Regions from separate parts of the Pseudoalteromonas sp. PS1M3 genome, predicted to be linked through region 2. Evidence: riboswitches for the same ligand, from Rfam matches in the RefSeq annotation. Region 2 holds a riboswitch; the other holds the start of a gene.
The links. Region 2 has a riboswitch for cobalamin ahead of PS1M3_RS13860 (ABC transporter ATP-binding protein). Riboswitches for the same ligand answer to the same signal wherever they lie in the genome.
Positions count from the first base shown of each region.

Region 1: another riboswitch for cobalamin. It lies ahead of PS1M3_RS03570 (TonB-dependent receptor domain-containing protein); the one in region 2 lies ahead of PS1M3_RS13860 (ABC transporter ATP-binding protein).

Region 1 is NZ_AP022624.1:757,685-765,143, forward strand. Features, by position in the region: gene PS1M3_RS03545 (IS110 family transposase) at 1-176, shown strand, start outside; gene thiI (tRNA uracil 4-sulfurtransferase ThiI) at 586-2,043, shown strand; gene PS1M3_RS03555 (ketopantoate reductase family protein) at 2,082-2,984, opposite strand; gene PS1M3_RS03560 (VanZ family protein) at 2,977-3,327, opposite strand; gene PS1M3_RS03565 (YajQ family cyclic di-GMP-binding protein) at 3,480-3,962, shown strand; cobalamin riboswitch at 4,170-4,333, shown strand; gene PS1M3_RS03570 (TonB-dependent receptor domain-containing protein) at 4,366-6,192, shown strand; gene msrA (peptide-methionine (S)-S-oxide reductase MsrA) at 6,238-6,774, opposite strand; gene PS1M3_RS03580 (efflux RND transporter permease subunit) at 6,857-7,459, opposite strand, start outside.
Region 2 is NZ_AP022624.1:2,966,101-2,973,559, forward strand. Features, by position in the region: gene cobO (cob(I)yrinic acid a,c-diamide adenosyltransferase) at 1-109, opposite strand, end outside; gene PS1M3_RS13850 (cobyric acid synthase) at 102-1,583, opposite strand; gene PS1M3_RS13855 (iron ABC transporter permease) at 1,586-2,590, opposite strand; gene PS1M3_RS13860 (ABC transporter ATP-binding protein) at 2,592-3,392, opposite strand; cobalamin riboswitch at 3,468-3,607, opposite strand; gene PS1M3_RS13865 (porin) at 3,655-4,587, opposite strand; gene PS1M3_RS13870 (LysR family transcriptional regulator) at 4,774-5,628, opposite strand; gene PS1M3_RS13875 (DUF413 domain-containing protein) at 5,720-6,094, shown strand; gene PS1M3_RS13880 (diguanylate cyclase) at 6,180-7,415, shown strand; gene rarD (EamA family transporter RarD) at 7,424-7,459, opposite strand, start outside.

The DNA.
Region 1 (7,459 bases), 1.4 Mb from region 2:
AAGCACAGATTAGGCTCTGCAAACGCTATAAAAAAATGATAGCCAAAGGGAAACACTACAATCTGGTTGTTACCGCCATTGCCCGAGAAATGATTGCGTACATATGGGCTATTGCAAGAGAAGTGGTGCTTACGCCAGTGAATAAAAAACTTAGATTGGCAAGAGTACCCGCATGATAAAAGAATTAGAGTTAATGCATGGGATCAAGCATCGGGTGTGGCACAACCACCGACGGCGTTAGGATGGCAATGCAGCTAACGCTGCATTGAACCACGAACATAGACTGAAGACAGGTGCCACGACGAAATAAGTAAGGTCTGCTCTGTTACTAGAAATAGTAATAACCAACGAATATCAGCAAGATAACCGACGACATTACTTGCTTCATCCTATGTATTAACTCGCTCTAATTCGAGCTAAAATAATTATGGCTTAAAAAGTTAGGCAAGGATCAGTGCGTTTAACTTGACAATGGGAGTCATACCAACGCCTAATTTATCGGCTGTTTCCTAGACGTTAAAATTTTTGCTATAATCGCGCGCCAAATGCCTGGGAGCGCGAATTCCCGCAGTCTAAGAGTGAACTATGCTTAAATTTATCGTCAAACTACACCCCGAAATAGCTATTAAAAGCCGCTCGGTTCGTAAACGCTTTACTAAAGTGTTAGAAAATAACATTAAAATTGTATTGCGTCGTATTGACGAAAAAGTACAAGTAAGAAACAACTGGGATAACATTTCAGTTGTCACCAAATTAACTGACGCACAAACTCGGTTAGACTTTATTGATGGTTTGCAACGCATTCCAGGTATAGTGCAATTTATTGAAGTGACCGAAGTCGAATTTAGTACGTTGGACGAAATTTATCAAAAAACCTTTGAGTTAATTGGTCACACAATTGCGGGTAAAACATTTTGTGTACGTGCAAAACGTATAGGCCAACACGACTTTACCTCAACTGATTTAGAGCGTTACGTTGGTGGTGGTTTAAACCAACACGTTGAAGGTGCCCGCGTAAAACTTAGCCGCCCAGAGGTGACTATTCGTCTAGAAGTAAAAGATGACAAAGCCTACATTGTAACTCAAACACATTTGGGTATGGCGGGTTTCCCTTTGCCAACTCAAGAAGATGTGCTGTCGTTAATGTCGGGTGGGTTTGACTCAGGTGTTGCTAGCTACCAAATGATACGAAAAGGCGCGCGTACGCACTTTTTGTTCTTTAATTTAGGTGGCGCTGCCCACGAAATTGGCGTTAAACAAGCGAGTTACTTTTTATGGAAAAAATACAGCTCTACTCATAAAGTAAAATTTATTACGGTCGACTTTGAACCTGTTGTTGCCGAAATTTTAGAAAACGTTGAGAACAGCCAAATGGGCGTTGTACTCAAGCGTATGATGATGCGTGCCGGTAGCGCAGTGGCCGAAAAACTAAATATTCAAGCGCTTGTAACGGGTGAAAGTATTGGGCAGGTGTCTAGCCAAACGTTGGCTAATTTAAGTGTGATTGACCGCGTAACCGAAACGCTTATTTTACGCCCGCTAATTCAGCATGATAAGCAAGAGATTATAAACATTGCGCGCCAAATCGGTACCGCTGAAATGGCCGAAACTATGCCAGAATACTGTGGTGTTATATCTAAAAAGCCAACGGTAAAAGCAAAAATAGACGTGATTAAAGGCGAAGAAGAAAAGTTCGACTTTGATGTACTTGATACCGTTATAGATAACGCGCGTGTTATGGATGTTCGTGATATCGACGTAGAAGCTAAGCAAGAGCTTAAAGAGGCAGAATCGGTTGCCGATTTACCGCCAGGTTCAGTTGTTGTTGATATTCGCTCGCCAGAAGAAGAAGACGCGGCGCCGCTTGAAATTGAAGGTATTGAAGTAATCCACCTACCGTTTTTCCGCTTAGCTACAAAGTTTGGCGACCTACCAAAAGATAAAGACTACTACCTATATTGTGATAGAGGTGTAATGAGCCAGTTGCAAGCGCTTATTTTACACGAGCAAGGCTTTACAACTGTAAAAGTGTATCGTCCTTAAAGGTTAAGTAAATACGTTAATAGTTTATAAAGCGTGGTTTAAACCACGCTTTTTTTTGCCTGAATTTTAGCAAGTAACTCATTATTAGCTGGGGTTTTAATGTTGTATCGTTTGCCTTGCTCGCTAATATACCCACAAATAGCCATTATTTCTGTTGGCCTGTTATTAGCAATATCTTGCTGCATTGAAGAATAATTTTCAGCGGTAAGCGCCATTACGGTGTAAGCGTTATTTAACGCATCAGCTAAAGCAATATTCAACCCTTTTGCATTAGCAACCCTGCAGCCCTCATAGAGTAAACTCATTATCGTTGCGCTAAATACAGGGGCACGCAATTGGCCGTTTTTTATATTGTGAAGTGCAGTTAGTGGGTTAATAGCCACATTAACCAACAGCTTTTCAAAGCGAAGTTGCTCAATGTTATTGACCACTTTTAAATTGGGAATTGCTTGAAGTAGTGGTGATATAAATTGTGAGTTTTTAGCTGCAAGTTTATTACAGCCACCAATCACGCTTTGCCCTTCACCGGTATGTTGCACAATGTACTGGGTAGACTTAAATCCGGCCATGCTGGTGGTTAAAAAGTATAGTGCTTGCTGAGTGTTCAGCTGAGGAATAAGCTCTTCAATATTTCCCATTCCATTATGAGAAACGACTAATATTGAATTTGCAGCAAGATAAGGTTTTATTTGTGAAAACGCATCTTGGACCTGAAAAGCTTTAACTGTAAAAATAACAACATCATAACTAGGTTGTTGCGCCAGATCGCTTAAATTAATAAAGCGTGCATTAATGTTATCTGACGGAGCGTTTTTACGGCTATAAAAACGCGTATTGCAGGTTGGTTTGCGTGTTAAAACATGAACATTATTTTTGTGACTTAAAAAGTGGCTTAGTAACAAGCCAATAGCGCCATCGCCTACAATTAAAATATTAGTCATAGGGATTCTTTTTTCGAGGTGTAAAAATAACTCTTAGTAAAAAGTAACTAGCAGCACCAGCAAAATCAGCTATAAAATCGCCAATAGAGGCCTGCCTGTAGGGGAGTGCGTCTTGCATAATTTCAATTGATGCGCCGTAACCGGCCAATAACAAAATTTGTGCGTATAAGGGAAGCTTAAACGCTTTATCCATAATAATAGCAAGCACAAAAAAAATCCCAAAATGGGCTACTTTATCAATGTGTGGAAATAGGTTAGCTGCGCCTTTTATTTCTTTGGCAAATAAAAAAGTAAACGCTACGATGCTGAGTAAAAAAACAGCTTGGTAAACACGCCTTGTCACGTAAAATCCTAGAGTCGCTTAAAAAAGAAGCTTAAGTATATCAAACTAAATTAGTATCGCACCTGAACAAGATGCAGAAAAATGTAAAGATTTATAATTTTAGCGTTATAATTGCGCCATAAAATTAAGATTGAATAGTTAGGAGAAAACCAATGCCTTCATTTGATATTGTATCTGAAGTAGAAATGAACGAAGCACAAAATGCGGTAGATAATGCAAACCGTGAACTTGAGACTCGCTTTGACTTTAGAGGTGTTGATGCATCTATTGAGCTAAACGACAAAACAATTAAGCTAAAAGCTGAAGCTGATTCACAGGTTATGCAATTGTTTGATATTTTAGCGGGTAAAGTTTCTAAGCGTGGTATGGATGTAGCGAGCTTAGAGTTACAAGATATTAGCCGTGCAGGTAAAAATGTTTTTCGTAACGTTGCGCTAAAGCAAGGTATTGAAAAAGATGTGGCTAAAAAAGTAGTAAAAGCCATTAAAGATTCTAAAGTAAAAGTGCAAGCGGCTATTCAAGGCGAGGAAGTACGCGTAACGGGTAAAAAGCGTGATGACTTACAAGCTGCTATGCAAGTGGTGCGCACTGCCGATTTAGGTCAGCCTTTTCAGTTTAAAAACTTCCGCGATTAATTATAAAAGCCTTTTGGGCGCTTTATAAATAAAAAGCCAAATAGCCGCGCAGGTTATTTGGCTTTTTTTATGAACGCGGCATAGTTTTTGTTTTTAATTGTTTTTAATTGTTTTTAATTGTTTTTAATTGTTTTTCTTTTTAGCTGTATAGACGTCCGTTGACATTTTTTATTAAACTCCTCACAATAGCGGCCTATTTTCAAGGTGCTTATTAATCTTTTCAATGGTTTGATTTTTTTAATAAGATAATCGGGAAGTTGGTGCGTTTTCATGATGACTACAATCCCAACACTGCCCCCGCAACGGTAAAGTAATACATAAAGCTATGTATTTACTGAGTCCGGAGACCGGCCTTGATGTAATCTTACTTAGTTCTTTGCGGTGGGCAAAGAAGGGGAACTTCATGTTAAAAAAAACAACTCTTGGCGTTGCAATTACTGCTGCGCTGTCACTATCTGTATCTGCTGCAGAGCAATCAATCGAAACCATTACGGTAACCGCTAATAAGTTTGAACAATCAATTACTAATGTATTAGCGAGTGTAAATGTTATAACTCGTAATGACATTGAAACCAGTAATGTTCGCGACTTACCAACGCTACTAACCACTCAAGTTGGGTTTCAGGTCAACCCTAACGGCGGTTTTGGTCAAAATGCCGGTGTTTCATTGCGCGGTACAGGGTCAGGTGATACGCTCATTTTAATAGACGGTGTACGCACCGGTTCGGCAACGCTTGGTCAAAAAGCATTAAGTAATGTGCCATTAAATAGTATTGAACGCATAGAAATAATTAAAGGTTCACGTGCAGCTATTTATGGCTCTGATGCGTTAGCAGGTGTTATTAATATTATTACTCGTGAGTCAGATAACCTTTCGGTCAGTGCTACGTTTGGATCTGACGCGTACCAAGACTACCAGATTGCTGGTTCTGTAAAAGCAGGCGATGTAACAACGGCTTTTAATGCAGGGTTTGAAAAGACGGACAACTTTGATGTACTTCAGGGCGCAGCACCCGATGAAGACGGTTTTGAAAATAAAAACCTTGGCTTTAAAGTAAACTACACCGACACACATTTCGGTAACTTTAAGTTACTAGGGCAATACAACGAAGGCTTTGCTGATTACGACAGCCGCTTTAGTCCTGCCGATAGTACGATTGAGCGAGGGGATTTTAAAAATTACCAGCTTTCGGCTGGTTGGAATAAAGACTACAAAAACCAAACTCACAGCCTTGATATAGCATTTGCAACGGATGACTCAGACAACCGTTATGTTGATTTTTCTCAAGGGCCAACAACAAGTACGTTTGTTACTAAGCGCTCACAAATTGACTACAACGGCCAATACCGCTTAAACGACACGTTAAACATTAGTGGTGGTATTAATTGGTACAATGATGACGTATCACAAAGCTCAACCACGTTTGAAGTGCAAGAGCGCGATGTATTAGCTGTATTTGTTGGCGCATATTACGATGCGGATGAGTTGCTTGCCAATTTAACTGTTCGTCAAGATGACGATGAGCAATTTGGTAATGAAACAACGTACACAGCGGCAGCTGGCTATCACTTATCTGAAGACGCAACATTTAGAATAAGCCAAAGCACGGGCTTTAAAGCGCCAACATTTAATGATTTGTACTTTCCTCTTTACGGCAATGCCAATCTTCAACCTGAAACGTCAGTGAATCGTGAGCTTGGCTTAAACGTCGACTTTGATACTGTACGTGTCGATGTCGCTATTTTTAGAAATGAAATTGAGGATAAAATTGATTATGACGCTAATTTTGCACTCACCAATATTAATGAGGCCCAATATGAAGGTGTTGAATTTAGTTTAGCCAATCAAATTTTGGGTTTTGATAGTAATGTGAATTTTGCTTACCTAAGTGCCGAAGATAAAGAAACAGGCGAAGCGCTTAGAAACGTTGCCAAACGAACCTTTAATTGGGAGCTTACAAAACAGTTTGGTGCATTTGATACAAGCATAGCAATGCAATATCGCGGTGAGCGAGCAGGGGCGGTTTCGCAATTGGGTTCGTATACGCTTTGGAATTTAGCAGGCAATTACCAAGTAAATGATGAAATTACGGTGTCGCTTCGTATAGAAAACGTATTCGATAAGGAATACAACGTAGTCGATTCTAACGCTGATTTTACAACAGGGCAGGTGTATTACTACAACACGCCAGAGCGCCGCTTTTTTGCTGGCATAGATTACCAGTTTTAAATAATCTAAATAAAAAGCCCGGTTTTACCGGGCTTTTTTGTGTTTTTACTCAGCTAAAAACTCTTTAAATACGGTTTCAAACTTATGTAATTTTGGTGCGATTAAGATACTGCAATAACCCTGTTGCGGGTTTTCGTTGTAGTAATCTTGATGATAGTGCTCAGCAGGGTAGTAAGTTGTCACCGGGCTGACTTCGGTAACAATAGGCTCACTAACATGGGTTTGTAGCTGTTCAATCATAGTGTTAGTAAGCGCAAGTTGTTCGTCATTATGGTAATAAACAACACTTCGGTATTGTGTGCCAATATCGTTACCTTGGCGATTTAATTGCGTAGCATCGTGCAAAGTAAAAAACATAGCGAGCAATGTTTCAAAGCTTACAATAGTGCTATCAAATTCAACTTTTACTACTTCGGCATGGCCCGTTGTACCACTGCATACTGATTTGTATGTTGGATTGTCAGTATTGCCACCGGTATAACCCGAGCTTACATCAGACACGCCATTTACACGCCTAAATGCTGCGTCAATACACCAAAAACAGCCACCACCAAAGGTTGCTACTTGCGTTGTTGAACTCATAATTATTCCTAATATTTGACAAAGGTCACGCAAAGCATAAAGCTTAGCGCCATAACAACAAGGTTACGACGCGTTAGCTTGCTTAGATCTCTTCAAGCGGTTTTTCGGCTGCTTGTTTATTAAGTTTTTGTTGTAAATATTCAGGTGATTGTGTGTTACGAGCAAGCGCATAATACGCTGCTGGCACAACAAATAAAGTAAGTAGCGTTGAAACAATAACCCCGGTAAATACCACAACACCAATTACCATACGGCTTTCAGCGCCAGGGCCTGATGCTAATACCAATGGCACTGAGCTCATAACCGTTGTTAGCGATGTCATTATTATTGGGCGTAAACGTTGTGTAGCCGCTTGTAATATTGCTTCGCTAAATTCTACACCTTTGTCGCGTAATTGGTTGGTAAATTCAACAATGAGTATCCCATTTTTAGCGCTTAACCCTATGAGCATAACAATACCAATTTGGCTGTAAATATTAAGCGTCAGTCCGGTAGACCAAAGACCAAACATCGCGCCCATTAAACCAAGGGGGACCGTTAGCATAATTACAAATGGGTGCATAAAGCTTTCAAATTGCGCTGCCAATACCAAAAAGGTGACTGTTAGCGCTAATACAAATACGTAGGTCATTGCTGATGCGCCTTCGTAATAAAGCTGAGATTCACCTTTGTAGTCTATTGCGCC
Region 2 (7,459 bases):
TAACCTGAAAAATACCTTTAACCTCTTGCGCGGCTTCAACACGGGCATCTACGTGTTCTTTTACTTTTTGCTGGCGCTGTTTGTGTTTGTCTTTTGTTTGTTCAGTCATTATTATGCCCTTTATAAATCGAGGTAATTTGCGCTATATCTAAATGTGTTTCGCACATGGTTGCTAAACGCGCTAACTGCTGTTCGCGGTGTGTATCAATACTTATTGGATCAATATTTAAATCTGGCTTTACCCATTTTAAAATTTCCATCGTGGCGTTGGGCTCATCAAATAAACCGTGTAAATAAGTGCCCGCAATTGCATTATCGTCACTTATAAAACCATCTGTTTTAAACCCATTTGGATGCTGACTAAAGGTAATTAAAGGGGTCTTTAATGCATTGCCTTTACTTACTCCCGCATGGATTTCATAACCACTACATAAAGTTTGTCGATTATTTAGCTTTAAAGTGGCCGTCACTTTACTTAATACTTTTTGCGATGTGAGTGTGGTTTCAAAATCACATAAGGCTAACCCATTCACACTTTTTAATGACGACTCAACACCCTCGGGGTCGTAAATTATATTACCCAGCATTTGCATTCCCCCACAAATTCCAAGTACTTTTCCACCATAGCGTAAGTGGCGTTTTATCTGATTATCCCACCCTTCGTTTATCAAAAAATTTAAATCGCCAAGTACGTTTTTACTACCTGGCAATATAACAAGATCAACATCAGGAATGACCTGCGTATGGCGTATATAGTTAACATTAATATTTGGGTGTAAACGCAGTGCGTCAAAATCGGTATGATTACTAATATGCGGCACTAATAATATTGCAATATTGATAGTTGCATGGGTAACGTTATTGTTTATTGCAACAGCATCTTCCGCGTCGAGAGTTAAATCGTGAAGGTATGGCAGTACTCCTAAAACAGGCTTACCCGTGTATTGCTCTAACCAGTCAAGCCCTCCTTGAAGCAAACTTATATCGCCTCTAAAACGGTTAATTACAAAACCCTTTACACGTGCTTGCTCTGATTCGCTAAGTAATGCCAATGTCCCCACTAAATGAGCAAATACACCGCCTTTATCTATATCAGCAATAATAATCACTGGGCAGTCTACTTTTTCAGCGTAGCCCATGTTAGCTATGTCGTTTTCACGCAGGTTTATTTCAGCGGGGCTTCCCGCACCTTCCACCAATAAAAGATCAAACCGTTTTGCTAAACGCTCGTGTGATGTAATGACAGCGTCCATGGCGACTTTTTTATAATCGTGGTACTTACCGGCTTCCATGTTGCTAATCGCTTTACCATGAATAATAACTTGAGCGCCTGTATCGCTATTGGGCTTAAGTAATATCGGGTTAAAGTCGGTTTCGGGCTCTACCTTAGCAGCAATAGCTTGCAAAGCTTGCGCACGGCCAATTTCGCCACCGTCGTTTGTCACTGCGCTATTAAGTGCCATATTTTGTGGCTTAAACGGTGCGACTTTTATGCCTTGATTTGCAAATACTCGGCAAAGTGCAGCCACTAAGGTGCTTTTTCCCGCATCCGAGGTAGTACCCTGTATCATGAGTGTTTTCATGGCTACACCTTAGACTTTCTAAAAAAGAGTAAACTTAAGAAAAACGCACTCCCCATAGCGGCCGTGATCACCCCTACTGGCAACTCTTGATTTTGAAGTAAAGAACGAGACAGTACATCGACCCACACCATAAATGTGCCTCCTGCTAAGCTTGTTATTAATAGCCCTGCTACGGTGCCTTGTGAAATAAAAAAGCGCACAATATGTGGCACCATTAATCCAACAAAACCAATACCGCCACACATTGCCACCAGCACAGCGGTTATTAATGAGCTTAAAATTAGCATAAGCACCCTAAATCGATGCACTTTAACACCAAGGGTTATGGCACTTTCGTCACCTAATAACATGGCATTAAGCTGGCGCCTAAAACTAATCATTACGCAGGTGCACAGTGTAATCACTAAAAAGGGTATCCAAAGCGTTGCCCACTGGGCACGTGCAAAACTTCCTAAGGTCCAAAATAAAATAGCTGCAACGGCTTGCGGCTCGCTCCAATAAAGCAACAAACTCGTAAATGCACTAAATAAAAACGAGAGTGCAACACCAGCAAGTAACATAGACTCAACTTGCCCGCCCTGCTGCCTTGTGGCAATTAATATAAGTAAGCTCATTGCTAATAAGCTACCAAGCAAGGCTGCGGCCGAAAGCATAAAACCTGCGCTAATTCCCACAAATGCCATAAGTACAACTACACCAAACGAAGCACCTGACGATATACCGAATAAGTAAGGATCTGCTAGTGGGTTACGTGTCACGGTTTGTAAAATTAGCCCAGCGATAGCTAACCCGGCACCGGCTAAAAACGCCAATAATGTACGGGGCATTCTTAATTCAAAAATAATACGGCTGGTGAATGAAGCATCATTTAAATAAATAAAACTGTTAAATACATCCTGTATTGAGGTATCTGCAGCACCAAAGCTCAATGCTAAAAATAAACTTACTAAGGCAATAGTAATGCAAATAATCAGTGCAACTGAATGGCGTACATGCATTGCTAACATATTATTTGTAACCATAAAAGTAGGTAATATGAGGCGTAACTTTACCCAATTGAGATTCTTGAGGATGGTTACTAACCTGAGCGCATACACCAAATACATCATCAAGCATGTGCTCAGTCAGTACCTCTGCAGGAGAGCCGGTATGCGTTATTTCTCCATTTTTAATGACGACAAGCTCATCACACATAGCGCTAGCCAAATTAAGATCATGAAACGAAGCAAATACTGTAACACCAAGAGACTTTGCCAGCTCCATAACCTGTATTTGGTACTTAACATCAAGGTGGCTAGTGGGCTCATCCATAATTAACAGCTGAGGTTGCTGAACAATAGCACGTGCAATGAGTGCCCGCTGCTTTTCGCCCCCAGAGAGCGATTCAAAATTTTGATTTGTATGCAGCTCAAGCCCTACCGTTTTTATAGCTAGAGTGATTTGTTGTTTTTCGCTTTGCGATGTAGAGCTAAATAACGATTTATGAGGCGTTAGGCCAAGAGCCACAACATCAAATAACGACAAATTAAAATGCGATGGCGCCTCTTGTAAAACAACAGCAACGCACTTTGCATATTCATCACTTTTAAGCTGCCAAATATCATGGTTATTAAACTCTATAACCCCTTCATTAGGCTTATTAAAACGATATAAACAACGCAGTAAACTCGACTTACCTGCACCATTAGGGCCAATTAAGCCCACAAATTTACCTTCAGGTATTTGCACATTAATGTGTTTGAGAATAGGTTTATTTGCTATTCCCCACGAGAGATTTTGAACGTTTAATAATGGTGCTTTAGTTTGCAATACTCTGTCCTAGACACGAGTACCCACTTGTAATGCAACCACCAAAAAGGAGTACATTAAATTTAGCATGAGTAGGCCCGCTCATTAAAAATTGATTTGTATCTGACTTAAAGCATAGCGCTAATTACAGTTGCGGGAACAGTTGAGGAATTGCACCTCATTCCAAATGAAGCTCTATTATGGGCGGGTAAGTAAATAATTTAAAGCAAAAAAAACCGCGCTAATTACAGCGCGGTTAAAAAGGGAGTGTTTTAACTCGTCGTTAAAACTTATATTCCATACCTAAACCTAAGTAATTTTGGTCTACGTTGTTGTCCATATCAAAGCTTGAGTAAAAGCCAAATACTTTAATGTTTTTGTTAAGCTTGTGATCAACACCCACTGAAATAGCTGTTTTATCATCGCTATCGTCAAAGTCCATTGCTTGGTACTGAACTTTAAACGTGTTTTTACCCATGCTGTATGCTGCATTTAATAAGTAACCGTCACCTTCAGCTGAACCGTCTACTTTTTCTTGAGTTTGGTACATAGCACCGAGTTTAAAGTCTTCAACTTTACCTTGGATTGACGCGCGTACTACATCGTAGCCATTTACTTCACTATCGGCTGCGATAGAGGCATATACTGCGCTCTTTTTAAGTGCCACGTCACCGTAAGTAACCGCCATTGAGTAACCGTTATCAGCGTCTACATCATCTTCAGCTACAAAAGTAGCAAGTACTTTAAAACCTTCGTATGAGTTTGATGAATAACTAACAGTATTCCCTAAACGGTTTTCACCTTTAAATACATTTTTAATATCGCCTTCAAGGTCGTTAAACAAGTCTAACTTACCTTGAGATTGTTTAAGCGCAGTATCGTTACGACCAATAACCACTTGGCCAAACGCACCTTTTAAACCAACGTATTGGTTACGCGCAGAAATATTGTCGTCGTTATCGCCTTTTGAATCAGCATCAGACACATCAACTTGAAACTCAAACTTATATACCGCTTCTAAACTATCATTTATTTTTTCAGAACCTTTAACACCAAGACGAGATGCATTACTTTTTATCTCAGTAAAAGATCCTTCGCCGTCATCAGATGATTGCACTGTTACATTCGCTTTACCGTAAATGTCTACATCGGCAAGTGCATTAAAAGATAAACCACTTAATAGTGCTAAGCATAAGCTCGATTTTACAAATTTCATGTTATTTCCTTGGATAATCACAAAAGACTAATTTTTAAAACGACTGCAGTTTGTCACCACTAAATGACAGAAATATTACAAATGAAATATTTTTGACTTTTAAAGTTAATAAAACTGCATTATTTATGAAATCAAAAGGACATGAACATCAATCATACAAATATGTACCCACTTAAAACCCAATTACTAAGCATGTGCCTTAATAGTAGGTAGTAAATTTATGAGTGTTTCTATCAGTTCCTTTTGTTCGTTATCTCTATGGTAGGCTACAAATATATCTCTTGACGTATTTTCTACATTTTTTACATGAAATAATTCACCATTTTCTAAATGTTGCTCAACCAAAACATGTGGAATAAATGCGCTACCACCACATTGTAGTATTAAATCTAACGCAATTCGTCCGGTGCTTGTTCTAAAGTATGGAGGCGTTTTACCGGTAAACTGGCGTGCATGCCAAAGTGAAAATGTCGTTCCCCAGTCAACATACACGTACTGATTATCAAAAAAGTTTTCGTTTGTTGCAGTGTCATACCCACTTACAGGAATAATAGGCAGTTCACAAATACGCTCAACAACTAACTCATCTACTTTTGGTGGATCAAATAAAATGGCTAAATCAAGCGTGCGCTCAAGCAATAATCGCGTGCTTTCTTGCTGGGCTTTAACTTCAGCAACCAAAGAGACTCCCGGCATAGCCGACACAATATTAGTAATACCAAACTGCAAAAAGGCATCCCAAATATTAGGCGTCCCTGCCAAGCTAATTTGTTTATGCATATTATCAGCAAGGGCTACATCTACTTTGGCGCGCTGCATACCAGTTATGATCATTTGCGCATGAGGCAACAACCGTTCACCAGGCGCTGTTAATTGAATATTATTACGCTGGCGAATAAATAAATTAACACCAAGCCCTTGCTCTAATTGACGAATACGAAAACTGACCGCCGACTGCGTTATATAGAGGTTCTCTGCGGCTTTACCGAAATGACGCGTGCGCACTACTTCAACAAATGTTTTTAATAAATCGATATCCACTTTTTTATCCTCACGATAAAAATAACTTGTTTAAAAAATTGCCAAACTTGCATCATACTCCAACTAATTAATAGGGTATGAGGATATAGCTATGAGCATTAACATTTCACTACTACGCCAAGCATTTGTTAGCCAACGTCAATTTTATGATGATCAAAATTTTCCACGTGGTTTTAGCCGCAGCGGAAATTTCACCTTATTAGAAGCCAGTATACTAGAACAACATGGCATTGTTTTAAAAGGTTTATATAGTAAGACGATTGAACCACAAAATGAGCACCAAGAAAATTTTGTAGCCGTAGTAACTGGCTCACAAGAACCCACTAATCCGATTGAACGAGCATGGCTGAAATACCTAAAGCTCACTACTTGTAAAACGAAGTTTCATACCTTATTTGGCCGCTCAAAAATATCGAGCCCTGCGCCAATAAATCATGAAAGTTTTTCAGAATCAGATAGCCTATAACACACTCAGCTATTTGCTTTTTGGCGCTTTTACAGTTACAAAGTGTATTAAGCAATTTTTTTGCATAATATAAACTGGGTGTTCCGTGAAGCGAAAAATATTAATAGTTGAAGATACACCTGCTATAGCGCTTGTGCAGAAACATATAGCGCTAAAAGTAGGCTACGAAGTAGATGTAGCAGAAACGTTAGCACAAACAAAAATACTAATTAGTCAAAATAATTACTTTTGCGCTGTTGTAGATTTTATTTTGCCTGATGCGCCTAATGGTGAAGCAGTACCGTGCACAATTAACGCAGAAATCCCTACCATTGTCATGACGGGTAGCATTGATAAAAGAACACGTGATACTGTTGAAAAATTCCCAATAATTGATTACATAATAAAAGAAAATAAACAAGCTTATCAATACCTTGAAAAACAACTTAAGCGTTTGCCTCGCAACGAAAGTGTAAAAGTATTAGTTGTTGATGATTCTATATCTACCCGCCACTATATTGTGAGCTTATTGTTACGTCATAAATATCAAGTATCTGAAGCTGAGGATGGCAAGCAAGCACTTGAAATGTTGGCAAAGTCACCCGACATTTCAGTGATCATCACTGATAACGAGATGCCCAACATGAATGGCGATGAGTTATGCAGTGAAATTCGCAGATTATACAATAACGACGAAAAAGCAATTATTGGTATTTCAGGCGCTGACTCGTCGGAGCTATCTACTTTATTTTTAAAAAATGGCGCAAATGACTACCTCCATAAACCCTTTAATAACGAAGAGTTTTATTGCAGGCTAAGCCAAAACGTCGACATGCTTCAACAAATAGCCACAATTAAGCGCCAAGCGAATACGGATTACCTTACTGACCTACCTAATCGTCGTTACTTTTTTGAGCAAGCAAATACGTCTTTAAAAGCGCTCAGCCTTAAAAAGGCAAACGGCTCACTGGCTATGATTGATATAGACCACTTTAAATCTATTAACGACACATATGGCCATGATGCAGGCGATCAGGTTTTAAAAGGGCTGGCTATTTGCTTTAAAAAATACTTTGAAAAATATTTAGTCGCGCGTTTAGGTGGCGAAGAATTTGCCGTTTACTTTGCTGATGAAAACACCCCAGAAGCACTGAAGAGACTGGAAGGGTTTAGGTATTTTGTAGAAAATAACAGCCAAGAGTTTAGTAAAGAAAAAATAAAACTGACCATTTCAATAGGCTTTTCTGGCGGGCCCGTTTATCAAATGGATACATTATTAAAACAGGCCGACCAAAAACTTTATGAGGCTAAAGAAGCTGGTCGCAACCAAGTAACTAGCTAAATAAATAGTTAAGCAACTTCGGCGGCTGTAATGGCCGCTTTTTT